Regions from separate parts of the Paraliobacillus sp. X-1268 genome, predicted to be linked through region 1. Evidence: riboswitches for the same ligand, from Rfam matches in the RefSeq annotation. Region 1 holds a riboswitch; each other region holds the start of a gene.
The links. A riboswitch is a leader RNA that binds a small molecule or an ion and turns the genes downstream of it on or off. The one in region 1 is predicted to bind cyclic di-GMP.
Positions count from the first base shown of each region.

Region 2: another riboswitch for cyclic di-GMP. It lies ahead of D2K62_RS04785 (pectate lyase family protein); the one in region 1 lies ahead of D2K62_RS07835 (DUF5667 domain-containing protein).
Region 3: another riboswitch for cyclic di-GMP. It lies ahead of D2K62_RS11650 (hypothetical protein); the one in region 1 lies ahead of D2K62_RS07835 (DUF5667 domain-containing protein).

Region 1 is NZ_QJSK01000004.1:36,919-41,183, forward strand. Features, by position in the region: partial or broken gene D2K62_RS19535 (anti-sigma factor domain-containing protein) at 1-41, opposite strand, end outside; gene D2K62_RS07830 (sigma factor) at 38-766, opposite strand; gene D2K62_RS07835 (DUF5667 domain-containing protein) at 945-2,327, opposite strand; cyclic di-GMP riboswitch class I at 2,384-2,471, opposite strand; gene D2K62_RS07840 (PilZ domain-containing protein) at 2,665-3,039, opposite strand; gene D2K62_RS07845 (aspartate/glutamate racemase family protein) at 3,509-4,204, opposite strand.
Region 2 is NZ_QJSK01000002.1:22,385-26,649, forward strand. Features, by position in the region: gene D2K62_RS04775 (MFS transporter) at 1-37, opposite strand, end outside; gene D2K62_RS04780 (ArsR/SmtB family transcription factor) at 50-1,099, opposite strand; cyclic di-GMP riboswitch class I at 1,284-1,372, shown strand; gene D2K62_RS04785 (pectate lyase family protein) at 1,629-3,710, shown strand; gene D2K62_RS04790 (hypothetical protein) at 3,999-4,265, opposite strand, start outside.
Region 3 is NZ_QJSK01000009.1:66,275-70,539, reverse strand. Features, by position in the region: gene D2K62_RS11660 (sirohydrochlorin chelatase) at 1-574, opposite strand, end outside; gene D2K62_RS11655 (ketoacyl-ACP synthase III) at 611-1,591, opposite strand; gene D2K62_RS11650 (hypothetical protein) at 1,632-1,976, opposite strand; cyclic di-GMP riboswitch class I at 2,068-2,152, opposite strand; gene D2K62_RS11645 (carbon starvation CstA family protein) at 2,254-3,690, opposite strand; gene D2K62_RS11640 (phospholipase D-like domain-containing protein) at 3,879-4,265, shown strand, end outside.

The DNA.
Region 1 (4,265 bases):
GTGACTTTTATAACGACTCCATTAAACCGGTTTGACCTCATGATTTCCCCTCATTTCCGAATGTTACTTGTATATAGGCAGATAGTTGTCGCCATTCTGGATGCAGTCGTACAACAACCAAAGCCACGATATACTTCCTATGTCTCTCAACCGTTTTTAATCGATGACCAGACACTTCTATAAATCTAGTAACAGGAAAACGTTTCTTTTTTAAAAAGAAATCTACTAACTCTGGATTTTGAATAAAATCATTCGCAATTGTAATCAAGTTTGCTTTCGTTTTCCGATGTGTAGGGGAACATGCTTCCAATTCTTCAAATTCAATGTTGAATTGTTTTAAGATTTCGCTTAATTCCAGAATTTCTTCCACTAATTCTCTTTGTTGAAGATGTTGGTGATACGTATCCATAGAATGATCAACATCATAAACAGTTACTGAATCCTCACTATTAATTGATTCTACTTCTAATGGTATATGTTTTAGCTTAGTTTCTCGACGAAAGTAGTCTATTAACTCTCGTTTAATAAGTAAATATACATAATTTAGAAAGCTTTTATTAGCGCAACTATCATATGTGTCAATTGCGCGATCAAATGCTAGTAATCCTAGACTAGACTCTTCATCACTCCACGTGATAAATCTTTTACAAACATGTCCAACTGTATTGATAATATAGGGTTTATGATGATTAATTAATTTCTCTCTAGCAATGTCATCACCATTTGATGCAGCTTTTATATAGTGATTCACTTCAGTTTCATGCACCCTATTCACCCCTCAATCATCAGTCATTTGAACTCTAAGCATACGATTTTTTTATGTATAGGTAAATAACCAAAACTTGTCTATTCATATATTTGAATCTATCATCTAAATCTTCTTACTTATAAGAACAATATAATAGACTTAAGGAGCCCTAAAATAGGGCTCCTTCATTTTACCTTTAGTCTTCTTTGTTTTGTTTTCCTTTTGCTGCCTCTTTAGCTTTATCAGCTTGTTCTTTCTTCTCTTCTTTCAATTTCTCTTTCGCTTCTTTTGCCTCTTCTCTCGCTTGCTCTGCTGCTTCTTTTGCGGCTTCTCTCGCTTGTTCTGCTGCTTCTTTTTCTAATACTTTTAGTCTTTCTTTCTCTTTTTTAGCTTCTTCTTTTGCTTGTTGTTTCGCTTCTTTCTCTAACTCTTTTAATCTTGCTTTTTCTTCTTTAGCTGCCTGTTTCTCAGCCTCTGCAACTTCAGTAGCTACTTTGGACAATTCGTTTGTTTCTTCTTTTCTTTCGTTTTCTACCTCATCTTCAACCACTTCTTCTGTGTTCTCTGATGTTGTTTCCTCTATTAATTCATTTTCAGTCTCTTCTATCGTTTCAACTATCGTGTCGTTTGCCTCATCTTGTGTTGTTTCATCAGAAACTACTTCTATTTCTGTTTCATCCACAACCGCTTTATCTTCAACCGTCAATTCATCATATGTGACGTTAAAATCTAGTTTCTTTATATCAAGGTTTGCTAATGAAGTAGATAGTTTCGAGATTGCCTCTTCATCACCAGACGCATTCGCTTCTTCTAGCAATTGCTCCATTTCTTTTTCTTTTTTAGCCATTACCTTTTTCATGATTTGAGAAGGGTGGATATTCAACTCTTTCGCTATTTCACCAAATCCTTTACCTTCTTGTAATAAAGCAATAATTTCTTCCTCTGTTTTACCGCTCTCTTCTGCTAAAGTGACCACTTTAACAATTTGACCAAACCCAAGCTCTTGAGCACGTAATTCCGCAACCTTTTCGGGATCAAGGTCTTTTACAACATTTGCTACTAAATAAGCTTCTTGTTGCCTTTCTTCAAATTCTACTAACTTTTCTTCTTCTATAGTTTCTGTTACTTCCTCTGTTACCGTTGTGGAGTCTTCCAATTCAGTTGCTAATGTTTCTTTGATATCCTCTTCAACTTGTTCATTGGATACAACTTCTGCAACCTCTTCTTGTGCCTTTTCTAATGCAACTAAATATTCCTCAATTAATTCACTCATATATTCTTCTTGCTCTTCATCAACCATTTGTTCTGATTCTGATAAACGTTCTGCTACTATTTGAAGTAAAAGCTCCGATTCCTTTTCTGAATCAGTTGTAAGTAGTAATTGCAAATTTTCTACTGCTTTATCTAAAAAGTAAAAGAAGTTATCTGGTGTTAAACCTGTATCTTCTATTACATCCTCATTGTTCAAGTCCTCAATTTCATTTAATTGACTCGTATCAACTTCTGCATATACAGAATTGCTAGTAAATAATACGCCGACTATCAAAAAACCGGTAGCACATATGTCTTTTATTTTCAAAATAATTCTCTCCCTCACACGAATAATATAATGCCAAAAAACGTATCTATTTCACTTATCGCAACTGGCTGACATAGGCATATTTACCTTTTAGTCCCTCTAGCTTAGCGTCACCACCTTTCAATGGTTTTGCCTTTGTTTTTATTGAAATTAGGAATCTACTATTAATACGTGGAATTATTTTTATTTGAGGGGGTATTTTAAATTTTTTGTCGAAAAATATTAATTAATTAGAATTCAGGATAGCAAAAAGCCTACATCAAATGGTGTAGGCTCTAGAAACATAATTATAAATATTCGATTTCAAATAAATCAAACAATTAATTTAAGAATAAGTTTAATCAATATTACCTTTTACTTTTTTTGAATATATTTTCAATTGTTCTATTAACTCTTTTTTAGCATTTTCTTCAATCATTAGATTAACACCATAATCATTTGTAGTATGGTTTTTTTTCTTCCAAACTATTATCCCTTTAAATTTCATTTCTTGCTTATTTAATTCAAAAGATATGACTAGATGGATCGACTTGTCTGTTTCTGGTATATTCAATTTTGAAGTGAATTTGACCCCTTCTGTACTTATGTCAATTATTTTAGCTTCTCCAGCAGAAGTAGTTACGGAATTCCCATTAATGTTTTCTATTCTAAATAGTGCAGAAATTGGTTGTTCAAAAGCATAACGAAACGCTGTCTCTCTCTTATACTGCATAATCTCCATTCACCTCACGTTCTTAAGTACTTGAGCTGCTTATTTTTTTCAAAAATGGATAAAAATAGTATCATTTCCCGCAGTATCCAATCTTACACCAAAATATAATGAAAGAGGTCAATTCTATAAAATTTTTCGTAGATATTGGTGTCAGCTAAAAAAAATTGATATACAAGTATAATACAAGCAAATTATTGACACCGCAACGAAAAAACGTGATATTTAGTGTTGTTTCGACATTTTATTATTCGATTGTCGATTTTTATTAATTGAGCACTGTGTAGTTTTATTTGGATAATAATAGATCATAAGATAATTCGCCTCAATCACTCAAATTCATTCGAGTTCTAAGTACATTTTCAATTATGTTTAAAAAATTTTAGTATAGCAAAAAGCCTACATCAAAAGGTGTAGGCCCTAGAAAAATAATTATAAATAATCGATTTCAACTAAATTACTTTCTAATCGCTCATCTAAAAATTGTATCTACAATTCGGTTGACATGAATTTCTGTAGTATTAAAAACGGGGATATCCAAATCTTCTCCCTTAATAATCATGGGAAGTTCTGTACAGCCCAAAATTACTCCTTCGATACCTTCCTCTTCTTTCATCCGTTTGATTATGTTCAAATAGTTTATTTTGGTCTCATTATTCACAATCCCATTTTCCAGTTCCGCTACAATCTTACCATGGATATATTGCTGTTCAGATTCCGTTGGTACAGTGACTTTTTTATTCCGTGATGTAAATGGAGATTTAAAAAAGTCATTTTCCATTGTGTATTTCGTTCCGATTAATCCAATATTTTTCAAGCCAAACTCCAAAGTCTTATTATATGTGGCCTCAACAATACTTATCATTGGAATCGGGATTTGTTTTTGGACTTCTTCAAATACAATATGAGGTGTGTTTGCCGAGATTATCGCAAAGTCAGACCCCACGGCGTCCAACTTTTTAACAGCATCAACAAGGTAGTTCGTTAACCCATCTAGTTGCTTGTTATTAATAAATTCAAAAACTTGATACATATTGATGCTATTAATAAACATTTCAGGTAGAACTTCTTTACTTTGCATCCGTTCTTGGTATTTAGCGATGATAGACTGGTAGTAATCAACGGTAGATTCTGGACCTAATCCACCAACAATTCCAACCCTTTTCATATAAAATTCTCCTTTAATTTTTAAATTATTTCTTTTGATAATTATACCATTTAACTTTTAG
Region 2 (4,265 bases), on a different contig from region 1:
ATACTTCGTTAACACTTCTTTTTAATGATTCTGCCATCTCTTGTTCCCCTTATCTTGGATTTAGATATTGTTCCATCTCTTTTGGTAATGATTTTAGTGCATTTTGCTTCAAACAATACACTCCATTCACTATCTCTACTAATCTAGCTGACCTAAGGATTTTGAGATGATGATGAACCGTAGATTTTGCTATGTCTAGTTCATTTGTGATGTCTTGTAATGTTAAGGTATTTTCATATAATAGTTTGATCATACGGAGTCTAACCTCATCACCTAGAGCTTTATATCTCAGAACTAGAAAGTTATTAGGGATATGCGGTTTATTAGGAAATATACTTTCATTTGCTATCGGATAGTAGAAAACTTTTGTTCCTTCTATATCTGCTTCAATATTCCAAGGTCGATAAACATATTGTGGAATTAGCAAGACTCTACCGATACTTGGCTCTGGTAAATAGATAATCCCACCAGTTGCCCATTCTACCAACGCTTCAGGAGACATCCGCTTAGACATGTGAATTTTTGATTCTAAATCCGTTTTTAGATAGGTAGTAACCTCTTCTGGTTTTTCATTTTTAATAACCTGTTCGAACCAGCCTTTCATAACAGCAATGAGATGCTCCTTTAAATAAGCAGCATTTACATCGCAAATAAATTCGATATAAGTAGGAAAAAAAGGGTTGTCTTTTGTTAACGTCATTAATTCGGTTGCTGCGACGTGTTGTCCGATTGCCGCCCTTAGCCTTATTTCGTCATATTTCTGGCCGATGAAAGGTAGACAAATATACTTTAAATCTGTTTCAGATAGCTCTGAAATGTATGAAATGAAATGCTTGATTTCAGTAAATTCTTCTTGGTGAAGCAGCTGTAATAAAGACTTCCAAGTGTTTTTCTCTTCCACGGTGGCTAGGTGATCTAATAAGTCATCCGAGATAGAGCTTTTTACTTGTTTCCAATATTCTTGAGGCCTTTCTAAAGTCTTAATTAAAGGACTGTTTGTCACAGCAGCAATCCCTAATGCACATTCCCAAAGTAACGAATATTCGAGTTGAACTTCATAGGTCTCTCTTTTTCTACTTGTGGTATTTAAAATATCCATTAAAGCACCTCTTTTTCTAATATAATTTAATTCTAAATTATTAGAACATTAAATTCAACATATTTAAAATTTTAAATTCAAATATTACAGAATAAAAGAATAATTCCAGTAAAAACAGTACTATCTAATTATTTACTTATTATAGAAAAAATTGTTAAAATTAATAATGCCAAGAAAAACATAATATTATATTTGGCAAACCTATTGAAAAATAGGGACGCAAAGCTACGAATCTAAGGTAAAGTAATTTTCTATGATCGTCGGGTTGCACATATTAATGACTATAGTTATTTAATCAAATGACTTGTGTTGTTTTTGTAATGCAACTTAATGACAAGAAGTCGTTAGTTTTTTTGCTCTGTCGAGACGGTTTTGAAAATTGCACTTACTATGAAATGAGAACTTAGGTTTTCGTTTAAGGAGGTGAATGAACAAGATCAACTTATTAAGGCAGAAGTTAAGCCATATGAAAATAGAGTCATGGTGGTAAGGTCAGGGTATGAAAATTTAAAACATTGGAGGGATTTTAATGAAGAATGTAATCACAAAGGTATTTACGCGTTTTTTATTGTATTCTTTTATACTATCTTTGGTGACGGTCGGATTCGCAAATCAGACAGTAAGTGCTGCAAGTCTTTCTATATCTAACAGTGGGGCTTGGTTTGAAACTGCATATGTAGAGTGGTCACCTATAAGTAATGCAGAAGGATATAATGTATATATTAAACCTGCAAGCGCTCCAGATTCTCAATATCAACAAATTGACAATGATTTAATTCGTAACTACGCTTCTTATTGGAGAGCTGACGCCGTAGGTCTTGCAGCTGGAGATTATGTAATGAAAGTGGACGGTTTACTTAAAGATGGCTCTAGTGTAAGCGATTACACAAATACACTTTCCGTAAAGGAACATGACAGATCTGGATTTGCCTTTGCAGGGAACTCACAATATGGCACAGCTTCAGGAGCTTATAATGAGGATGGGACACTTAGGGAAGGAGCTCAAGTTATTTATGTAACATCTGAGACTGCAACAACAGTTAAGCAAGAAGTAATAATCAATAGCTCAGGTGATAAGGAAACGGGAGTTGGTATAGGAGAAATTTTATCATTAAGAAAAAAGGGATATGATAAAACACCACTTGCAATCCGGTTTATTGGCAAAATTACTGATGACAACATGAGTGGACAACTTAATAGTAATGGTTACCTTGAAGTGAAAGGTAATACAAGTTATTCAGAAATGAATATTACTTTAGAAGGTATCGGAGAAGATACGTATGCCTATGGATGGGGAATACTAGCGAGATATACTGGTAATCTAGAAATTAGAAACTTAGGCATGGCTTTATTCCCTGACGATGCAATTTCACTTGATACAGATAATGTGAATGTTTGGGTCCATCATAATGATCTATTCTATGGAACTGCAGGATCAGATTCTGACCAGTCAAAAGGTGATGGTTCAACAGACCTTAAGAAAGGTTCAACAAATATTACAATTTCCCACAATCATTACTGGGATTCAGGAAAATCTTCTCTAGTCGGGTTGAGTGAATCATCAGAGTTCTTTGTAACCTTTCACCATAACTGGTTTGACCATTCAGACTCTCGCCATCCACGTATAAGAGTGGCATCTGTACATGTGTATAATAACTTTTTTGATGGAATCTCGAAATATGGAATTGGGGTGACAACAGGTGGTTCGGCGTTTGTAGAATCCAATTATTTTAGAAATGCAAAATATCCTATGATGAGTTCCTTACAGGGTACTGATACGTTAGGGAGTGGTACATTCTCTGATGAAGATGGAGGAATGATTAAAGCATACAATAATACAATTGTTGATGCTACAAGTTTAATTTACGCAAATTCAAATGAAGGAACAGCTTCAGCTAATACAAGTTCATTTGACGCATACCTAGCATCGTCTAGAAACGAAACGGTACCAAGCACATACAAAACACTAGTAGGGGGAACAACTTATAATAACTTTGATACTAGTATAGATATGGGCGTAAATGTATCGGCTATTGATGAAGTAAGTGCTGTAGAACAAATTGTTAAAGAAGAATCTGGTCGCCTAAATAACGGAGACTTCACATGGGAGTTTAATGATGCAGTTGATGATAAATCATATAAACTTAACTCAGAACTTATGACAAAAATAAAAAATTATACAACAAGCCTTATATCTGTAGGAGGGAATTCAATAGAAATGCCTACAGACCCAACTCCAACAGACCCAACAGATCCCAACCCAACGGAGCCAGTAACTGGAGAGTATTCTCATAATTTCACGACTGATGGAAAGGATAGCGATTTCTTTACGATCGAAGGAAATCTATCATCAAGTAAAGGAACAGTAGAATATAGCGGCTTAACACTAACGCAGAGTCTAAAAATTGAGAGTTCAACAAGGATTGCGTTTACAACTTCAGAAGAGTCAACATTAACTTTAGTGTTTAATACTGGAGATGATGCAGAAATCAAGATAGATGGAATAATTCATCAAATGAGAGATGGAATTGTCATAGTATCACTTAAGTCGGGCGATCATGTTATTACGAAAGATGACGTGGCAAATCTGTATTACATGGACCTACGCTAAAAGTCTACTTATATAAAAAGTTGTCAACTGATATGGTTGGCAACTTTTTTGTCATTAAAAATTAATTAGCGTTAAAAACAGTACAAAAATAAAAATGGTGTAAAAGTCTGTTCCTCTTCTCAATTTATCCCTCATGCATTTTTAAATTAAGATGGAAAGTCCTCAGCATAGTTAAAGTACATATACAGAAGAGAGACACATCTAGCATAGTAAGCTAGTTGTGTCTCTTTTCTTAAAGCCTTTCACAGCTACTTGATTGAAAAGTCAAGCTAGTAAAGTCGCTTAAAGTTATTCTTTTGGATCGTCCTTTTTATCGATTGGAATGAAATCAAATATTTCCTGTGTTTCAAAACTATCGATTAGTCTGTTGAGCCAATCAAAATAACCAAGCCAATTTTGAAGGTTGTTAATGTCATTTTGAGCATGCTCAAAAACTTCTTTAGAAGAATCTGAGTTAGTAAGTAGTTCCTGTAATTCAGTGATCGTTTTTTCGATCGCCGTAGTATTCATCGTAACGGCTGGTCGCCACTTAATATATAAATCTTTCCTCACACC
Region 3 (4,265 bases), on a different contig from region 1:
GCACTAGATAAATAACCTCATAATCAGCTGCCAATAAACGTCTTAATTCAGATTCGAAATTTGGTTTGTTCGAATTCAAATAAGATTCGAAGACAGGTAATTCTAGCAATCTATTTTCTAATTCACGTGCAAAATAAGTAAATGTATTACTTGCTTCTAAATACCTACTACCGTGTGAAACAAGGAGAACTGCTTCTCTTTTTTGTTTACCCTTCAAACGCTTATTTACTATACGCTTTTGAGTATTTAAAATAAGTTGTTCCCTAGCACCTAATGGTTCCCCTAAATGGATAGGTATCTCGGGAAATGTGCGTTGTGCAATTTTCACTTCATTAGGAATATCCTTTATTACATGCACTCCAGGTAATAGAAAAATAGGCACAAGAATAATTTCTGTCGCACCTTGCTCCGAACATTTTGTAACACCTTCAATAATTGATGGCTCTGCTTCTAGAAAAGCAGTGATCTGGATTGGAGCATTGATGTATTGTTCCATCTGTTCCAATTCTAATTGAAATTGTTTATTCGTTTGATCATTTTTACTACCATGGCATATATAAAGAACTGCTCGCATACATAATTCACCTCTAACAACATTCTATCATTTAAACTAATATTTAAACAACATTGCGACAAGTTGAAAACCTGCACCTATCGTCCAAAAAACAACATAATCTCCACGTGTTACAACTCCAGTTTCTACTGCTTCATGTAAAGCAATAAATGGACTACTGGTACCTGTATAACCAAAGCGATCTCCAACATAAATCAATTGTTTCTGATCTAAAGCAAATTTATTTTGAATTTTCAAGATATTAGCTAAAGAGAATTGGGATAAGCAGTAGGCTTTTATGTCATTTGTTGTTAGATTGTTTCTTTCTAATAGTCTATCTAACATTCTATAAGTTGGTGGCATTGCCAAATCGGCATTAAAAGGAAGCCATTTAATATATTTATCTTCTTCACTGTTTATATTCGATAAGCCATTTCCAGGATACATAATTTTATCATGATTAACTGAATCAGTATGGTAGATAGCATCAATAAAACCAGAATCTTCTTTTGTTTTCTCCAACACTACAGCGGCAGCAGCGTCACCATAATTAGCATATGTAATCTCATCTTCTGGATTGCTAATAAGCGAATTATAGTCAGAGCCTACAACAAGTGTTTTATTTATTCGAGCATTTGCTTTCATATAATAAGACGCTTGTTCTACAGCAACTGTCATGCCAGCACAATTAGCATTAGAGTCAAATATTATCGTCTCACTATCTGCCTCAATTGCAGCATGTAAAAACATCGTATTAGTAGGAAAAGTAGTTTCTGGTACTTGCGTTGAAAATACAATCATATCGATATCCTTACCAGTGAGATTTAGCTTTTTTAATAATTTTCGTGCAACAGCGACTCCCATTGTCAATCCATTTTCTTCTGAATTATCAATCACATATCTCTTATCTCTACCCATATGTGTTAAAAATCTCTCTATATCTTTATCTCTCTCAGCAAAATGATTAATGAAATATGCATTATCCAGAATCTTATCCGGATGATAAACATCTACCCCTTTAATTCTAATGTTTTCCACTAACAATACCCACCTTTAAACCAATATCATTTAAATAGTTTTACGCAATCTCGACTACTTCAGAATTTGTTAAACCTGAATTTTTAGCAATTCGTTTCAACTGCATTTTTATTACAGGATTTTTCTTGATTGTGAAAAGAATCTTTTCGAATCCTGATTGGTTGTACATTTTAAATGAATTTTCTAAACTCGGCACCATATCTTTTGTCAGTATATTCATAGTGGTACAATCAACATCTAATGTATATTGATTAGTTGTAATAGCACCTATTTTTGTTTGATAATCTTTCACGAACTGCTCCACATCTGCAGGCTCAAACGAACCACTTACAATCATGTCTACTTTCTTATTTGTTTCATCAACCTTAATACTATACTTTTCCATTACACTTTCCCCCTGTTTTATACCATGTACGCAAAAAAGCCTACAAAAACATTTGTAGGCTCACAATCATTTTAATACGTGCTAAATGACTAAATGCAGCTCGACTATCTTTGCTCTAAAGCTTTAGATTCGTGGCTTTGCGTCCTCATTTTTCAATAAGTTTGCCAAAGTATATAGTTATAATTGCTTAAATATAATATCATAATATGTTCTAAATTAGTAGTTCTAATTTAAATAAATTAACTTTAAAAAGGCACCTTTAGAAGGTACCTTTTAGTTATGCTATGTTTAATTGTGCACTTCTTTTTTTAATTCTTTGATATTTAACTAATTGGATTATATACCACGCTACTACTAATAAAGTTAAAATAAAACCAATTGTTAAAGAAAGACTATAATCAAGTCCCAATCCTTCAGGAGCATAAAAAATGTATGTTGTCGATACACCAGTCATAAAAATAGCCGGTATTGCTGCTATCCAATGAAATTTATGACTTTCAACTAGATACATTGCAGCTGTCCAAAGCATTACTGTTGCAACCACTTGATTTGTCCAGCCAACATACCGCCATAAAAATGTATAATCAATGGTCGCTAGAAAGAATGCAGGAATAGAAACTGGAATTGCAATAAGTAGTACTTTAATTTTATTATTCATATCAAATATATTCGAAAGCATATCTGTTAAAATCATTCGTGATGATCGTAATGCAGTATCCCCAGTTGTTATTGGCAGAATAATTACACCGAATATCGCTAGAATCCCACCAGTAACTCCAAGTAATGACGTTGAAATTTCGTTAACAACACCTGACGGACCTCCAGCGGCTAATGCTTCTTGTAATCCAGTAGTTCCATTAAAGAAAGTCATCCCTGCAGCTGCCCAAATTAATGCAATAACTCCTTCAGTGATCATTGCTCCGTAAAAAATTCTACGCCCATCTGTTTCCTTTTTCATTGTACTCGCAATAATTGGACTTTGTGTCGAGTGAAAACCAGAAATTGCTCCACACGATATTGTAACCATTAATAAAGGCCAAATAGGTAAATCACCAGGATGCAAATTTTGCAATGTAATATTAGGGATTGGTTTTCCTGAAAACAGCAAGGCAATTCCAACAGAAGCTGCCATTATTAACAAGATCGCTCCTAGAATTGGGTAGATTCGTCCAATAACACGATTAATTGGCAATACAGTTGCTATAACAAAATAAGCAAAGATAATTACTAAGGAAACAAAAAAGCTTAATGGTGTAATTTGCGAAATCAATTGTGCAGGTCCAGCAGTGAATGCTGCTGCAACCAAAATCATTAAAACAAGTGAAATAACATTAATAAATGACTTGATATACTTTCCTAAATATCGGCCAACAAGCGTTGGAAATTGTGCCCCACCGTGACGTAAGGACATCATTCCTGAAAAATAATCGTGTACGCCCCCTGCAAATATACTACCTAACACAATCCAAAAGAATGCTACTGGCCCATACAGAGCGCCAGCAACCGCTCCGTATATTGGACCTAATCCCGCAATATTTAGCAATTGAATCAAGTTTCCCTTCCACCAACTCATTGGAATAAAGTCTAAATTATCACGCTTACTATATGCAGGTGTAACTGTTTCATCGTTTACTACAAAAACTTTCTCGACAAATTTAGAATAAAAAATATAACCAAGTATAAGTGCAAATAATGCAAGTAAAAATGTTACCATATCCATTTCCCCCTGTTAAAATCGTAAAGTATACATATAGTAACACTTTCTGACAAAAAGTAAATACAATATTCTGAAAAAACTATCTTTTAAATAAATATACTATTGGCAGTTAAGGGATTTTTAAGAAATGAATCTTATAATCGGTAATGTAGAGGATATCATCTCACCTAAGAAAGGAACATTTTATGAATAAAATTATTAGTGTCTTTTTGGCACTTTCCATCCTGTTAAATGTCTATTTCATCTTTGATAATAATACAAATGAAATAGATGCAACTGGAAGCAAAATCTCCTATTCTCTCAGTAATTTGGAGGGAGATCCCGAACAACAATTGCTAGATATCATTAACAATTCAACCGAAAGCCTTGATATAGCTATTTATAATCTTGATGATACAGTTATTTCAGAGGCTATACTTGAGGCAAATCAGCGTGGTGTAGCTATTCAGATAATAACAGATCAAGAGAAGATAACGAATGAAGATAGTGAGGAGATTTTTACCTCATTTTGGGAAGCTGGTATTCCAATCAAGATAAATACCGAAACTAAAATGCATTTAAAATTAACAATT